Regions from separate parts of the Shinella oryzae genome, predicted to be linked through region 3. Evidence: predicted binding sites of a transcription regulator. Region 3 holds the regulator's gene; each other region holds the start of a gene.
The links. Region 3 encodes LexA, which represses DNA repair genes until DNA is damaged. Its sites were predicted from a motif close to TGTTCNNNNTGTGTTCNG; they were not measured.
Positions count from the first base shown of each region.

Region 1: parE (DNA topoisomerase IV subunit B) is a predicted target of LexA. The motif match lies at 3,033-3,050, and genes of this name have one in related genera.
Region 2: K6301_RS24400 (ImuA family protein) is a predicted target of LexA. The motif match lies at 3,937-3,954, and genes of this name have one in related genera.

Region 1 covers NZ_CP081987.1:1,479,796-1,485,482, reverse strand. Annotated here, with positions in the region: gene K6301_RS07410 (DUF2336 domain-containing protein) at 1-440, shown strand, start outside; gene K6301_RS07405 (hypothetical protein) at 473-901, opposite strand; gene parE (DNA topoisomerase IV subunit B) at 971-3,028, opposite strand; gene K6301_RS07395 (alpha/beta hydrolase) at 3,236-4,120, shown strand; gene tpiA (triose-phosphate isomerase) at 4,217-4,987, shown strand; gene secG (preprotein translocase subunit SecG) at 5,119-5,655, shown strand.
Region 2 covers NZ_CP081988.1:1,767,828-1,773,514, reverse strand. Annotated here, with positions in the region: gene K6301_RS24410 (error-prone DNA polymerase) at 1-1,696, opposite strand, end outside; gene K6301_RS24405 (Y-family DNA polymerase) at 1,693-3,204, opposite strand; gene K6301_RS24400 (ImuA family protein) at 3,125-3,877, opposite strand; gene ligD (non-homologous end-joining DNA ligase) at 4,145-5,197, shown strand; gene K6301_RS24390 (SOS response-associated peptidase family protein) at 5,256-5,687, shown strand, end outside.
Region 3 covers NZ_CP081987.1:1,307,803-1,313,489, reverse strand. Annotated here, with positions in the region: gene trpD (anthranilate phosphoribosyltransferase) at 1-180, shown strand, start outside; gene trpC (indole-3-glycerol phosphate synthase TrpC) at 189-1,004, shown strand; gene moaC (cyclic pyranopterin monophosphate synthase MoaC) at 1,004-1,498, shown strand; gene K6301_RS06560 (molybdopterin molybdotransferase MoeA) at 1,498-2,721, shown strand; gene lexA (transcriptional repressor LexA) at 2,815-3,537, shown strand; gene K6301_RS06550 (ComEC/Rec2 family competence protein) at 3,730-5,687, opposite strand, start outside.

The sequences.
Region 1 (5,687 bases), 170 kb from region 3:
CCCCCACGGAAATGCCGGCGCTGGTCGAGCATCTTCGCGTGACGGGCCGCCTGACGCCGGTCTTCCTGATGCACGCGCTGTGCACCGGCCGCGCGGAATTCTTCGTCGCCGCCATCGCGAACCTTTCGGGGCAGGAGGAGCGGCGGGTTCGCTCCATCCTGTCGGACGGTCGCGAGGCGGCCGTGCGGGCGCTCTACGAAACCACCGGGCTCGGCGTCGATATCAGCGCGCTCTTTGCCGAGGCGACGATGCTGTGGCGGCGCGAGGCCAAGGGCGGGGACGGGCTGCACTCCGTTTCGGAAATGCTTCTGGCGCGCAGCCGCGCCATGGGCAACGCCGCCTGCCAGGCGATGCTCGAACTGGTCGAGCGCCTTGCCATTGCCGAACAGCGCCAGACGGCGCGCAGCTATGCGCTGATCGCCACGCGCGAGGCGGCGTGAAGGCAAACGCCTGGCCGTCCGTGGTTCTGTAATCAGTCGGCGAAGCGCTTGGCGACCCAGGAATAGCCGTCCTCGGCATAGCGGATCGGCGTGGTGACGGCAGCCTTCAGCGACTGGCGGTCCGGAATGGCTTTCTTCAGGAAACCCAGCGTGCGCGCCGCAAGGCCCTGACGGGCCTCGACCGTTTCTGCCGGCAATGGCAGCGGGGTCTCACCGGTCGTGTCGGCGGGCGCGGGATCGGGCGTCGGCGTGACCTCCGCCGTCATGCGGTCGCTGGCGGTTTCACAGACCGCCACGATAACGGGATAATTCTTGTCCTGATGGCGGTTGATATAGGTTTCCGCCTGCGCATCGCACAGCGCGACCGTCTGCCAGGAGCGGTCGACCGTGTCGATATAGTGGCACTGGGTCGCGCTGTCGTCGCAGCCCATGAGCGTCATGACGATGAGCGCAGCTTTCATGGCCGATTCTCCGGGATCGATGCCGCCGGTTAGAGGCCGGCAATGGCGCGAAAGTAAGGCATTTCTTCCTCAGATATCGAGGTTGTCGGCAAAGACCGCGCGCTCCTGGATGAAGCGGAAACGCGCCTCCGGCTTCGTGCCCATCAGGTCGTCCACGGCGGTGCGGGTGCCCTCGAAATCGACGTCGTCGATGGCAACCTTGAGAAGCGTGCGCTTCTTCGGATCCATCGTCGTTTCCTTGAGCTGCGCCGGCAGCATTTCGCCCAGACCCTTGAAGCGGCCGATCTCGACCTTGCCGCGCCCGTTGAATTCGGTGCGCATCAGCTCCTCGCGGTGCGCATCGTCGCGGGCATAGAGCGTCTTGCCGCCCTGGGTGAGGCGGTAGAGCGGCGGGACGGCGAGATAGAGGTGACCGCCACGGATCAGGTCCGGCATCTCCTGATAGAAGAAGGTGATGAGCAGCGAGGCGATATGCGCGCCGTCGACATCGGCATCGGTCATGACGATGACGCGGTCGTAGCGCAAGTCCTCGTCGCGGTATTTCGAGCGCGTGCCGCAGCCGAGCGCCTGCACCAGATCGGAAATCTGCTGGTTGGCGCCGAGCTTTTCGCGGCCGGCGCTGGCGACGTTGAGGATTTTTCCACGCAGCGGCAGGATGGCCTGGTTGGCGCGGTTTCGCGCCTGCTTGGCCGAGCCGCCGGCCGAATCGCCCTCGACGATGAAGAGCTCCGCGCCCTCGGCGGAATTCTGCGAGCAGTCGGCGAGCTTGCCCGGCAGGCGCAGCTTGCGCACGGCCGTCTTGCGCGAGACTTCCTTTTCCTTGCGGCGGCGCATGCGCTCTTCGGCGCGCTCGATGACCCAGTCGAGCAGCTTGGCGGCTTCGGCGGGGTTGTCGGCGAGGTAGTGGTCGAAGGGGTCGCGCAACGCGTTTTCCACGATGCGCTGCGCCTCGACGGTCGCGAGCTTGTCCTTGGTCTGGCCGACGAATTCCGGCTCGCGGATGAAGACGGAGAGCATGCCGACCGCCGAGATCATCACGTCGTCGGTGGTGATGTCCCTGGCGCGCTTGTTCTGGGTCAGCTCGGCATAGTTCTTCAGGCCCTTGGTGAGCGCGATGCGCAGGCCCGCCTCGTGCGTGCCGCCGTCGGCCGTCGGGATGGTGTTGCAATAGGAGTGGATGAGCGAATCGCCGCCATACCAGGTGACGGCCCATTCCAGCGAGCCGTGGCCGCCCGACTTCTCGCTCTTGCCGGCGAAGATTTCGCGCGTGACGGTGTAGTCCTTGCCGAGTGTGGCCTGCAGATAGTCCTTCAGGCCGCCGGGGAAGTGGAACACTGCCTTTTCGGGCGTCTCGGATCCCTCGGGCAGGAGGGCCGGATCGCAGCTCCAGCGGATTTCGACGCCGCCGAAGAGATAGGCCTTGGAGCGCGCCATGCGGAAGACGCGGCCGGGATCGAAGCGGGCATGCGCGCCGAAAATCTCCGGATCCGGATGGAAGCGGACCTTCGTGCCGCGGCGGTTGTGCACGTCGCCGAGCTCTTCCAGCCCGCCGACGGGTTTGCCGCGCGAAAAGCGCTGGCGATAGAGCTTCTTGTTGCGGGCGACCTCGACCTCGAGATGATCCGACAGCGCGTTGACGACCGACACGCCGACGCCGTGCAGGCCGCCCGATGTCTCATAGGCCTTGCCGTCGAACTTGCCGCCGGCATGCAGCACGGTGAGGATGACTTCGAGCGTCGACTTGCCCGGCATCTGCGGGTGGTTCTCGACCGGAATGCCGCGGCCGTTGTCGGTAACGGTCAGGAAGCCTTCGGCATCGAGATTGACCTCGATGAAGTTGGCGTGTCCCGCGACGGCCTCGTCCATCGAGTTGTCGATGACTTCGGCGAAGAGGTGGTGCAGCGCCTTTTCGTCCGTGCCGCCGATATACATGCCGGGACGCATGCGCACGGGCTCCAGCCCTTCCAGCACGCGGATCGCCGAGGCGTCGTAATCGCCGCCGGCAGCCGGAGGCGCCGGAACCGGCGCGGCGGCGGCGCGCGGCACGGGCTTTTCCTCCCGCGCCACGGGTTCGGGGGCGGGCTGGGATTGCAGGCTGGCGAAAAGGTCGTTGCTGTCGTCTTGCATGGGCCGTTCAGAGTTTGTTCCGTCTGCCGCTTTCAGCCGTCGCTCCCTGCGGAGCGCGGCGTGGCGGAATGAGGTGGGCGGCGAATCACTTGCGACTCTGCCAGATTCTGCGGGTTTTCGCGAACGCCGGCTGCACCGCCGCGCCACGAGGATTGCTTTGCATCCGGACGAATGGCAAGTATCGCCACCCCAAGGGAGTGCGTGTTCATGGCTCAGTCCACAGTTGATTGCCTTCGCCGGTTCGTTCTGGCCGCCGTTTTCACCGGCCTGGCCGCCCATCAGGCGTCGGCACTCACGCTCAAGCCGTGGAAGGACGAGCTGTTCGCCTACGGCACCGTGGTCGAGACGGCCGACGACGGGGCGCTGCGCGTTGTCGATTACGAGGAGATGCGCGACATCAACGGGCGCGACCAGGTGCCGGAGCGGCGCGTGAAATCCACCTATGTCTCGACGGCGGTGAAGAAGGCGACGCAGGCGCTGACGGTAGACACGCCGGCCGGCAAGCTCGACGTCGCCATGACCGGCAAGGGCGAGGGCGCGGCCTTCACCGTGATCTTCATCCACGGCCGCGGCGGCGACCGGCGCCTCGGCAACAACGACTGGACCTTCGGCGGCAACTTCAACCGCCTGAAGAACCTCGCGGCGCAGAACGGCGGCGTCTATTACGCGCCGAGCGTGCCGTCGTTCGACGATGCGGGTGCTGCGCGCATTTCCGGCCTGATCCTGCGGGCCAAGGCGCTTTCGCCCGATGCGCCCGTCATCCTCGCCTGCGCGTCGATGGGCAGTTTCATCTGTGCGCGTGTGGTGCGCGACGCCACGGCGGTGAAAAGCCTGTCCGGCATGGTGCTGATGGGCGGGGCGGCGGATGGCGACTATGCCAGGACGCCGGCCTTCAAGGCCAAGCTGCCGGTCTATTTCACCCATGGCGACAGCGACAAGGTCTATGCGGCCAACGACCAGATCGCGGTGTTCCGCAAGCTGCGCAAGGCCGGCATTCCCACCCGCTTCGTGCTGTTCCAGACCGGCGGCCACGGCACGCCCGTGCGCATGACCGACTGGCGCGAGACGCTGAATTTCCTGCTGGCGCGCTGAAGCGGGATAGGGGGCGAAGGCTCGCCATGCCTTTCCTTGGCCGCGCCGATTTGCTACGCCCCATGCGACCCGAGAATTCAAGGACAGGGAGGCCTCATGACACCGGATGTAACACCGCTCGTCGCCGGGAACTGGAAGATGAACGGCACGCGCGCATCGCTCGACCAGATCAAGGCGATGGCCGAAGGCGTGAAGGGGCCGCTTTCCGAAAAGGTGGAGACGCTGATCTGCCCGCCGGCGACCCTTCTTTACGTGGCGACGGCGCTTTGCGACGACAGCCCGCTCCTGATCGGCGCGCAGGACTGCCATGACAAGGCCTCCGGCGCGCATACCGGCGACATTTCCGCCGAGATGATCGCCGACTGCTTCGGCACCCATGTGATCGTCGGCCATTCCGAGCGCCGCACCGACCACAAGGAAAGCGATGCGCTGGTGCGCACCAAGGCGGAAATCGCCCATGAAAACGACCTCGTCGCCATCGTCTGCATCGGCGAGACGGGCGAGGAGCGCAAGGCGGGCAAGACGCTGGACGTGCTGAAAAGCCAGCTGGCAGCCTCGGTGCCGGATGGCGCGACGGCGCAGAACACCGTCATCGCCTACGAGCCGGTCTGGGCGATCGGCACGGGGCTGACACCGACGGCCAAGGACGTGGAAGAGGCGCATGCCTTCATGCGTGCGGAACTTTCGGCGCGCTTTGGAGGTGAGGGCGCCAAGATGCGCATTCTCTACGGCGGTTCCGTCAAGCCGGGCAATGCGAAGGAATTGATGGGCGTCGCCAATGTCGACGGCGCGCTGATCGGCGGAGCGAGCTTGAAATCGGACGATTTCCTCGCCATCTACCGCGCCTATGAAGCGCTGACGGCGTAAGCCCTTTTGCAGCCTCTTCCGTCTGCCTGCAAAAGGGCAGGCGGATTGATCGCTGGGGCTTGGAATGGCGCACGGCTTGGTATATTGAGCCGCAAACCTGAAATTTGGCCGCTTGGCCGGGATAGCTAAACATGCAGACCATCTTGCTCGTCATTTATCTCATGGTCGTCGTCGCGCTGATCGGCGTCGTGCTGATCCAGCGCTCGGAAGGCGGCGGCCTCGGCATTGGCGGCGGCTCCGGCTTCATGTCGGCGCGCGGCACGGCCAATGCCCTGACGCGCACCACGGCGATCCTTGCCACGCTGTTCTTCGTGCTGGCGCTCGGCATGGGCATCTATGCCCGCTACGAGACGCGCCCGACCGACATTCTCGACCGTATTCCCGGCACGACCGGCACCGGCGGCGTTCTCGACGCGCTCGGCGGCGGCCAGAGCCAGCAGAACGGCGGTACCCAGCAGAACCAGGGCACTCAAAACCAGGGCACGCAGGGCCAGGGGACCGAGGGCCAGGACACCGGCAACACCACCAACCAGACGCCCGCGGCGACCGGCACCGACGCCGTTCCGACCGAGGGCGGCAACGCCGATACCGGTGCGGGCCAGACGCCCGCCACGACGGGTGGCGCAGCGGAGACCGGCGGCAACACCGGCGTCCCGAGCGGCCAGTAAGCCGAAGCAAACAAAAACAAACCGGCCGGTTG
Region 2 (5,687 bases), on a different replicon from region 3:
CCTTGCGGATCATCGCATAGGTCGCCGCATCCTCCTGTTCGATCTTCGAGAGATCAAGGTGCTGGCCCTTGTGTTCGCGGATGAGATCAAAAGCCTTGGCCATGCAGGTCAGCATCCCGAGCGCCAAGACGTCCACCTTCATGAATTTCAGTGCCTCGACGTCGTCCTTGTCCCATTCGATAATCTGCCGGTCTTTCATCGTCGCCGGCTCGATCGGCACGAGGTCATCGAGCCGGTCATGGGTGAGGACAAAGCCGCCGGGGTGCTGACCGAGATGGCGAGGCGCGCCCATCAGCTGCTGCGCGAGTTTCAGGGTGAGCGCTAAGCGCCGGTCGTCCGGGTTGAGATTGAGTTCCCTGATGTTTCGGTCGGGAACCTCTTCCGACCAGGACCACATGCCGGATGACAGCGCCTTGATGACATCTTCAGGCAGGCCGAGCGCCTTGCCGACATCGCGGATTGCGCCCTTGGCCCGGTAACGGGTGACGGTCGCGCAGAGTGCCGTCTTGTCTTTCGTATAGGTCTTATAGATCCACTGGATGACCTCCTCGCGCCGTTCGTGCTCGAAGTCGACATCGATGTCCGGCGGCTCGTCTCTTTCCTGGCTGACGAAACGCTCGAAGAGGAGATCATTGGTTGAGGGGTCGATCGACGTTATGCCAAGGATATAGCAGACAGCGCTGTTGGCCGCCGATCCCCGGCCCTGACAGAGAATGCCCTGGCTTCTGGCAAAGCGCACGATCGAAAACACGGTCAGGAAATACGGGGCGTATTTCATCGTGCGGATGAGATCGAGCTCGTGTCGAACGGTCTTTAGAACATCCGGTGGCAGGCCTTCCGGATAACGATCGGGCGCGCATTCCCAGACATAATGCTCGAGCGACGCCTGGGCATCCTTGCCCGGCACGATGGCTTCCTCCGGGTATTGGTAGGTCAGCTCCTCAAGCGAGAATTTGCAGCGACGCACGATTTCCAGGGTTCGCGCCAAGGCCTCGCGATATTGCGGAAATAGCCGCTCCATCTCCTCCGGTGGCTTCAGATAACGATCCGCATGCCTCTCCCGCTCGAAACCGACATCGTCGATCGTGGTGTTGTGCCTGATGCAGGTGACGATGTCCTGCAATTGCCGGCGGCCCGGCTCATGAAACAGCACGTCATTGGTGACGACGGTTTTGACTTTGAACCGGCTCGCCATATTGGACATCTCATGCAGGCGCAACTGGTCGTTCGGTCGCCGGCGCAGACAGAGCGACACGTAAGCGCGATCGCCAAACAGCTCAGCCATTTTTCGGAGCTGCGCGGCACAGGTGGCATCCGGCAGATCCGGCACCAGAATGCCGATCATGCCCTCGGAGTAAGCGACGATATCGTCCCAATGCAGGATACAGTTATTCTTGCCGCCGCGCGATTTGCCGAGCGTAATGAGGCGCGTCAGGCGCGAATAGGCAGGGCGATCCATCGGATAGACAAGCAACGACATGCCATCCGCCAGATCGAGACGACAGCCAACAACCAGGCGCAGACCGGTGGCGCGGGATGCTTCCAGCGCCCGGACGATGCCTGCCAGCGAATTCCGATCGACGACGCCGAGCGCCTCGATCCCCAGGATCTTGGCGGTCTCGAACAGCTCCTGCGCTGAAGATGCGCCACGCAGAAAGGAGAAGTGCGTCGTGACCTGCAGCTCGGCGTAGCTCATGCGAAGATCCCGTGCATGTACCATTGCCGGTCGCCTGTCTCGGGATCGACGCCGTCACCCGAACGAAAAATCCAGAAGCGCTCGCCCGCCTGGTTCTCAATGACGTAATAATCTCGGACAGCGTCGAACTCGCTGTCGCGCATCCACCACTCCCCGAATATGCGTTCCGGTCCATCGGCCCGCACCACATTGTGCCGACGGCCGCGCCATGTGATGCTACGTGGCGGGTAATCGGGCATCAAAGCGATCGCCGAGATAGCATCGGGCCGGTGGAGCAGCCGCACAGGCCGTTGCCAGTGATGCGTCCAGATCGCGCCGACCGGCTCGGAGGTGGCGGCGACACGTCGCACGCTGCGCTCAGGCACATCCGATGCGACGGGCGCCAGGCGGTAGACCCGCTGGCCCCGGTTTCCAAGGACATCGATAAGGGGCGTGATGTCCGTCGTCTCATCCGCAACCAATGGGGACGAACGCTGTTCCTCGTCCAGTGTCTCGGACATGACGGCGGCGAGCGTCAGCTTCTCGATGCCAAAGCCCGGCTCGATCTTTTCCGTTCTGTCCCGAAACAGCTTGGTCAACCATGCGACATCGCGGGCGGGCTTGGCGGTGCCTGCGCGAATGGCCTGCCTGGTACCGTCGACCTTGTCGACGATCAGGTCCGTGCGGCGCACGCCGAGGCCGCGTCGCTGGAGTTCTCCGACAAGCTGAGTGACCAGCCTTCCAACATATTTGTTGATCGTCTCAGCCGCACCGATAGGCTCGGCGAACGACCGCGAGACTTCGATCCATTCTGGCGCCCGCACGGGCTCGATCGGTTCGGACATGCGGCCAAACATCTGGTCGAGGCGGCGACCGATCTCGGGGCCGAAGCGCAGCGCCAGCGGTGCGCGGGCCGTATTCGCCAGTTCACCGATCGTCTGGAAGCCCAGCGTCCTCAGATCAGCGACGATCTTCTCCGGAAGCCGCAGCAGCGAAAGCGGAAGCTTCTCGACGGCGCGCACCGTGCCGCCCTTTGGGACGATAACGGTCTCCCTGTTGATCGCCCGCGCGCAGGCATGGGCCGCGCCCCAGGTGTCGGCAACGGCGACGCGGGCACTGAGCTTCTTTGCCCGGCACTGGTTGGCTATTTTTGTCACCATCGGCAGCTCGCCGCCCTGCAGATGGTCGGCGCCCTCGGTATCCATGACGATGCCATCGATCCCGTCGACGGCGACGATCGGCGAATAGACGGTCAATGCCCAAAGGGTGATCCGTTGCAGCGCTGCGGCGTCGGCCGAAGCGTCAGCCTCAACCATCATCAAGTCGCGGAAGATCGCTTGGGCTTTCGCAGCCGGCATTCCTGGCCTCACCCCCGCCTTCCGGGCCGCCGCGTCGGCGGCAGAGACCCATCGCTTCGACCCTGACCTGGCAATCACGGCAATGGCCTGCTCAGGCGGAATGGAGGGATCGGCCCGACGAATGCGATCCGTCGGCAGATCCGGAAGATAGATGGATACGACCCTGGTCATCACACGCTCTCACGAGAAACTCAGCACACTCACCCGCTTTCACGCGCATCAATTCGAGAAACCATTGAGGTCTGCCTACCCCCGGTACCGGCAGCTCCTCGGACGGCATGACGCTGACACGCCATCTTGTGGTCGAAGCCGTCGGCTGTCCAAAATCATTCGCCTCCGTTTGTCGTCTCCAGCGCCGAACGGCGATGGCCATGGTTCCGGTCTTTTCGGCGACAAGCTGGAGACGTCGCGACGCCGTCATCGGCAGCCGCACCAGTTCGCCGACGACCACGCCGAGGCCTCCAAATGAGAGGCACTCCTCCATGCTCGACAGGACGTCCTCCTCTTTGTCCCCCTCGACGAACACGACACGGTCCGGATGAAGGCCAACCTGGGTCAGAGCAGGCATGAAAAGGTCGGGTCTCGTCAGGCACCACGCCACCTGCCCCTTTGTCCGGGCGGCTATTCCGGCAACGAAAAGCGCGGCCGCCGCGCCATCGACCGTACCCGAACCCCCACCCGCGAACTCATGCAGCGCCCCATAGGCTAGACCCCCGCCAGGCAGGGCCGCATCGATCTCGGGGACACCGAAGGGCAGACAGCCGGCGCGTCTGTCCGACACGCCCTCCATTGCGGCGATGCGATCTCGCAAGCCGCAGATCACCCTCTGGCGGGCAGCGGTCATCGTTCACGGCTCCCTTCAAGGTCGTGTTGGCGGTTTCGACGTCATGTCGCGCGGCTATCTGTTCATTGTTTGTTCTTACGGCAGTCAAGAGTCAAGCGAGGAATATTATCCCAGCATTAGCGATCCTGAAGATTCGAAGAGGAATCAAGGGTGTACGGGAAAAAGAATTTTGCAGGCCTTCGGATGATGGTGCACGCGCTCGGTGAATAGCGGGGATGAATGCACGGCGTGGCAATGTTTTTAAGAGTTTTGTGCTGAACTCTCCCAATGACGAAGCCCCCGAGATCAAAACCGCTCCTTCGTGATACCGAAGCCCCGATCCGCTCAAAGCCGCGGCGGAAGCGCAATCCGGCACAGCCACAGCTTCTGTTCGATCCGATGCCTGACCGCGTCGAGCCGGCGCTCGCTGAGCTGAAGGCGCATCCGCCCAACGGTGATCAGTGGAGCTGGGAGCTGAAGTGGGATGGCTACCGGCTGACCGTTCATATTGAGCCGACAGGCGTCCGCATCCTCACCCGCGGCGGCCACGACTGGACACATCGGTTTCCTGATATCGCAGAGGCTGCCCGGGGGCTTGGGCCCGCGACAATGATCATCGATGGCGAGGCGGTGGTGCTTGATGAGGAAGGGCGGCCGGACTTCGGGCTGCTGCAGAAATCGTTGGGCGCTTCCGGCAAAGCCGCTGGCCGTCGTGCGTCTGATGCCATCCTCTACGCCTTCGATCTTATCTACCTCGATGGTCACGATTTACGCAGCGTCGAGTACCGATCGCGCCGCCATCTTCTTGAGGACACGCTGAACGGCAAAGATGGCGCCATCCGCCTGTCGGAAACCATCGATGCCGACGCAAACGTCCTCCTCGAACATGTGTGCGGCCTTGGCCTCGAAGGCATCGTCGGCAAGCACCTCGATCAGCCCTATCGTTCGGGCCGCACCGGCGACTGGGTCAAGGTGAAATGCGTGCAAAGCGAAGCGTTCATGGTTATCGGCTATGAGCCATCCACCGCATCGCCGGGCGGCTTCGCATCGCTGGTGCTTGCCGCCTATCGTGGCGACCAGTTCGTCCATGTCGGGAACGTCGGCACAGGCTTCAAAGAAGCCGAGATGACCAGGTTGCGCAAGATGTTGGACAAGTTGCGCTGGAAGCGAAAGCAGCCGCCAGTTCCCTATGCCGGAAAGGCAGACATCGTCTGGGTCGCGCCGACCTTGATCGCCGAGATCGAGCTCCGCGCCTGGACCGGAGACCGCAAATTGCGGCATGCTTCCTACAAGGGCTTGCGGGAACGGCAAGACAATGCCGACGTTTACAAGCTCGATTAGTGAAGCAGGCAGGATGCGGTGACGAACTGCCTTCGGTGGAAGCGGAGGAATTGCTGCCATGTGCAACCTTTATCGCATGGAAGACAAGGACTGGGTCTCGAAATGGGCCCAGGATGCTGAGAGCCTGATCAACCTAATGCCGGCCTACCAGATGAACCCCGACCAGATGGGGCCGATCGTCCGCAACACTGCCGATGGCAAGAAGCAGCTTGTGCATGCGCGATGGGGCCTGCCCTCGCCGATCTTCGTCCAGAAGAAGGCCGCCGAAGCTCGAGCGGATAGACTGAAGGCCAAGGGCAAAGCCGTCGATATCAACGAACTCATTCGCACGGAGCCGGACCGTGGTGTGACCAATGTGCGAAAGCTCAACCTGCCTCACTGGACGCGGTGGTTCGGCGTCGAGCACAGGTGTCTTGTCCCGGTCACAAGCTTCGCCGAGCCGGATCCCGCGAGCAAACAGGACGGTGGCAATGTGCCCAATGCATGGTTT
Region 3 (5,687 bases):
GCGCACATGCCCTATCGTGACATATCGCTCGCCAATGCCGCGGCCTCGCTCGTCGTCGCCGGCAAGGCCGAGACCCTGGCGGATGGCATGACACTCGCCACCGAATCGCTCGAAAGTGGCCGCGCACGCGCCGCCCTGGAACGACTCGTCACGGTTTCCAACGAAGCCGCGACGGGTTAGGATTGCTCATGACCGATATCCTGAAGAAGATCGAAGCCTACAAGCTGGACGAAATTGCCGCCGCCAAGGCGCGTGTGGCACCGGCGGAGCTTCGCGCCCGCATCCACGACCAGGAACCGCCGCGCGGTTTCTTTGCCAGCCTGAAGGACAAGAAGGCACAAGGCCGGTTCGGCCTGATTGCGGAAATCAAGAAGGCCAGCCCTTCCAAGGGCCTCATCCGCCCGGATTTCGATCCGCCGGCGCTTGCCAGGGCCTATGAGGCCGGCGGTGCGGCCTGCCTTTCCGTGCTGACCGACGCGCCGAGTTTTCAGGGCGCGCCGGAATTTTTGACGGCCGCACGCAACGCCTGCGCACTGCCGGCACTGCGCAAGGACTTCATGTTCGACAGCTACCAGATGCTGGAAGCGCGCGCCTGGGGTGCCGACTGCATCCTGCTCATCATGGCCTCTCTCGACGACGACACGGCGAAGATGCTGGAAGACTCCGCCTTTTCGCTCGGCATGGATGTCCTGATCGAGGTGCATGACGAAGCGGAAATGGAGCGCGCGCTCAAGCTGAAATCCAAGCTTGTCGGCATCAACAACCGCAACCTGCGCACCTTCGCGGTCGATCTCGCCGTTTCTGAAAAGCTCGCCGGCATGGTGCCGGAGGACCGGCTGCTCGTGGGCGAGAGCGGCGTGTTTACCCATGCCGATTGCCAGCGCCTCGCCAAGGTCGGCATCTCCACCTTCCTCGTCGGCGAAAGCCTGATGCGCAAGGATGACGTGACGGCGGCGACGCGCGACCTGCTGACCGGCTCCGCCGACATGCTGGCGGCGGAATGATGGGCGACGACGCCCGCACGCTCACCCATATCGATGCCGCCGGCGAAGCCCATATGGTCGATGTCGGCGACAAGGCGGAAACGGTGCGGATAGCCGTGGCGGAAGGTTTCGTACGCATGCTGCCCGCCACGCTCGACCTCATTCTCAAGGGCGATGCGAAGAAGGGCGACGTCATCGGCACGGCGCGCCTCGCAGGCATCATGGCCGCCAAGCAGACGTCCAGCCTCATTCCGCTCTGCCACCCGCTGATGCTCAGCAAGGTTTCCGTGGAAATCCGCGAGGACCACGCCCTGCCCGGGCTGCGCATCGAGGCCATGGCCAAGCTCACCGGCCGCACCGGCGTGGAGATGGAGGCGCTGACCGCCGTCAGCGTCGCGTGCCTGACCATCTACGACATGGCAAAGGCGGTCGACCGCGAGATGGAAATCGGCGGCATTCGCCTCGTCGAAAAATCCGGCGGCCGTTCCGGCGACTACAAGCGCAGGGACGGCTGATGTCCCTTCTTCTCGTTGCCGACGCCCTCAACCGCCTGCTGTCCGCGGCCAAGCCGGTGAGGCGGACGGAAAGCGTCCCGCTCCACGACGCCGCTGGACGCGTGCTGGCCGACGATGTCGCCGCCCGCCTCACTCAGCCGCCTTTCGACAATTCGGCGATGGACGGTTATGCCGTCCGCCACGCCGACATCGCGGAGGTCGGATCGGTGCTCAGGGTCGCCGGCCTGTCCTCCGCCGGCCACGCTTTCGACGGCACGGCGGGCCCGGGGGAAGCGGTTCGTATCTTCACCGGTGCGCCGCTGCCGGCCTTCGCCGATACGGTCATCCTTCAGGAAGACACCGAGCTTCTGGAAGACGGCCGCATCCGCACGACGTTCCTCACGCCCAAGGGCCGCCATATCCGCCCGCGGGGGCAGGATTTCACCGACGGCGAGGTTGTGCTGAAGGCCGGCCAGGTGCTGGATGCCGGCCGGCTGACCGTTGCGGCGGCCATGAACCACCCGGACCTGCCCGTCTATTCGCGCCCGCGGGTCGCGATCCTTGCGACGGGCGACGAACTCGTGCCGCCGGGAGAGACGCCCGGTGCAAGCCAGATCATCGCCTCCAACAGCTTCGGCGTCGCGGCCATCGCGCGCGAAGCCGGCGCAGAGGTGATCGATCTGGGCATCGTGAGAGACGACAAGCAGACCATATTGGATGCCGTGCGCCGGGCGCTGGAAATGGACATCGACGTGTTGGTGACGCTCGGCGGCGCATCCGTCGGCGATTTCGATCTCGTTCAGCCCGTGCTCGGCGAGGCCGGCATGGCACTCGATTTCTGGCGCATCGCCATGCGTCCTGGCAAGCCGCTGATGGTCGGCCGCCTCGGCGATATCCAGGTGATCGGCCTGCCCGGCAATCCCGTCTCCAGCCTTGTCTGCTCCTATCTCTATCTGGAACCGCTGGTCCGCAAACTCGCGCGCCTGCCCGCGATGAACCGGGTGCGCCCGGCCGCCGCCGCCGTGCCGCTCAAGCAGAACGACCGCCGGCAGGATTACATTCGTGCGCGACTCGTGCGCGGCCCGGACGGCGGTCTCCTCGTCACGCCTTTCGACAAGCAGGATTCGTCGATGATGAAGATCTTCGCCGAATCCGAAGGGTTGCTGATCCGCCCGCCGCATGCACCGGCAGAGGAGCCCGGCGCGCTCTGCGACGTCCTCGTTCTCAGGGAACCGGCGGCCTGAATGGTATTATTGTGCGCGCAGGCCCTTGCGGAACACATGTGGAACGGATAGTGTCTGTTCTGGATTTGTTTCACGATTCTCGTTGGAGAGGCCATGCTGACGCGCAAACAACAGGAACTGCTCCTGTTCATTCACGAGCGTATGAAGGAATCCGGCATTCCTCCGTCCTTCGACGAGATGAAGGATGCCTTGGATCTCGCCTCGAAGTCGGGCATCCACCGCCTCATCACGGCGCTTGAAGAACGAGGCTTCATCCGCCGCCTGCCGAATCGGGCCCGCGCGCTCGAGGTGATCAAGCTTCCGGAGGCCTATTCGCCAAGCCTCCAGCCGCGCCGCGGATTTTCGCCGTCGGTCATCGAAGGCAGCCTCGGCAAGCAGCCCCCCGCCGTGACGCCATCCAAGCCCGTGGCGCCACAGCCGACCATGTCGTCGTCTGTTTCCGTTCCGGTCATGGGCCGTATCGCCGCCGGCGTTCCGATCTCCGCCATCCAGAACAACACGCACGAGATCACCGTCCCGGCCGAAATGATCGGCAACGGCGATCACTATGCGCTCGAGGTGAAGGGCGATTCGATGATCGAGGCCGGCATTCTCGATGGCGACACGGTCATCATCCGCAACGCCAGCACCGCCAATCCCGGTGAAATCATCGTTGCTCTCGTCGACGACGAAGAGGCGACGCTGAAGCGCTTCCGCCGCAAGGGCGCGTCCATCGCGCTTGAAGCCGCGAACCCGGCCTACGAGACCCGGATCTTCGGGCCCGACCGGGTCAAGATCCAGGGCAAGCTCGTGGGGCTTATCCGCCGGTATCATTGAGACGCATTGGACAAGCATTATAGCGCGTGGTGAGCGTCTTGTCAGTTCAGGACCGCAGCTCGGGTATGATGGAGCTTGGCGGCTAAGGTCTCCCCTCGCTTCGCCCGGTGCTCTGCCGTTAGCGATAGCGTGCGGTCAGGTGGCTTTTTCTACGATCGCTGCAAATCGGGAAGCTTGGCCGCTCGGCTGACTTCATGGCAATTGAAGAGGCGAGCGATCGACCTCCTTGGTCTCAGTCTCTGCCGGCGGCGTTGCGGCTGCCGTTTCGAAAGTGTCGCTGCGCCAGTCATAGGTGCGATGCCTTGACCAGGCGCGCGCCAAGGTTTCCACGGCCGGCATGTCGGTCGCGCCGGCGAGGCTTGCGGTGGGATCGTCGATCGGCGGCGTGATTTCCAAAGCGCCCGTTCGGCGCAGATGACGTGCGGTCACAAGCCTCGCACCCGAGCGGCAGCTGTCGAGCCGCAGGGCGAAGGGTACGACGACGAGATCAGCCGTGTCGCAGGCCGTGCCCAGAAAGGCCGTATCCTCAAGGGTGACGATCGTCCAGCTGCTCGGCGAAACGGCAGCGCAGAAGGCCTTCGCCTCGCAGACGAAGGTATGCGCCTGTCGCGCTGCCGCGATAGCCTCCGTCATCGCGTCCTTCGCCTTCGTCCTGTCCGCCTTGCGGCGCGGTCGTTTCCTGTCGGTCCCGGCAGCGGCTTTCTCCGTCGCCGTCTCCGCCAGCAGCAGGTCGGCGGTCTTTCGCAGTTCCGGCTTGGTCAGGTCGCCGAGCCGCATCGCGCGACGCCATTGGTCGTAGATGAAACCCGGCGGCTTGGCGCGGTTCGTGGCAACCGCATCGCCGCGCAGGATCGCAACCAGACGCCCGTCTTCGGAGATGAGCAGTTCCGGTTTCCCGCGCGTGGACGGCCAAAGGGCCACCAGCGCACCGGCGACAATGAAGACCGTCCCGGCATGCCGCAGCCGCGTGCGCAGGATACAGAGCAGCCCCCCGCCGACACCGATCAGCAGGAAGGCGGACATGGGAATTTTACCGGTGACGATATCCCCGCCCTTCCAGCTCGAAACCCACGACGCCAGCGCGATCATCCATTCGATGCCCTTGCCCATGATGGCAAAGGGAACGGCATCCAGCCCGAAGGGCATGAGCAGGACGGCGATGAGGCCAAAGGGCATGACGATCGCGCTGATCGCCGGCATGGCCAGCAGGTTGCCGGCAAGCCCGTAGGCCGGCACGCGGTGAAAGTGGCCGATGGAGTAGATCAGCGTCGACAGGCTTCCGATCGCCGACGACAGCAGAAGTCCGCCGAAGAAGCGCCCGGCCACGCCGCCGGTCAAGCGCAACGCGCCGCCTTTGCCCTCCTTGCGCACGGGCCGCTCGCGCCACGCCGCATAACCGGCGACGAGGCCGAGCGTTGCGGCGTAGGACATCTGGAAGCCGGGATTGGTGATGGCGGAAGGCGTGACGGCGAGGATGATGATGGCCGACAGCGCCACATTGCGCATACTGATGGCGGAGCGGCCGAAGAGCACGGCGATCAGCATCACGCAGATCATGATCCATGACCGGACGGCCGAGATCGCGCCGCCCGACACGAGAATGTAAAGCGTGACCATGAGGAGTGCACCGCCCGCCGCGATCTTGCGCGTGGGAAATCGTTCGGCAAAGCCCGGTATGAGCGCCATCAGCATGCGCGCGCCGACAAGGAACGTGCCGGCCGCGAGCACCATGTTGAGACCGGAAATGGCCAGGACATGGGCGAGCCCGGCCTGGCGGAGCGCCTCCACCGTCTCCTCGCTGATCGCCCGCTGTTCCGCCGTCACCAGAGCCGCGGCGATCGCGCCGGCATCGCCCCCGATGCGTCCTCGGATATGCTCGGTCAGGTTGTTTCGCCATATCGCGATCCGCTGCGATATGCGGTAGCTCCACCCGGTCGGAGCGGTCTCGATTGCGACCGGCGCACTGTAGAAATAACCGACCGCGCCCGTGCCGGCGAAATATGCGTCGAAGGCGAAGTCGTTGAGGCCGGCCAGGGCCGGGCCCGAGGGTGGCCCAAGACGCGCCCGGCCCGATATGCCGTGGCCGATGGCGATGGGGTCGTGACGGCTTCGCGCCAGAAGCGTAACAACCTGCGGCGCGCGTTTCAGAG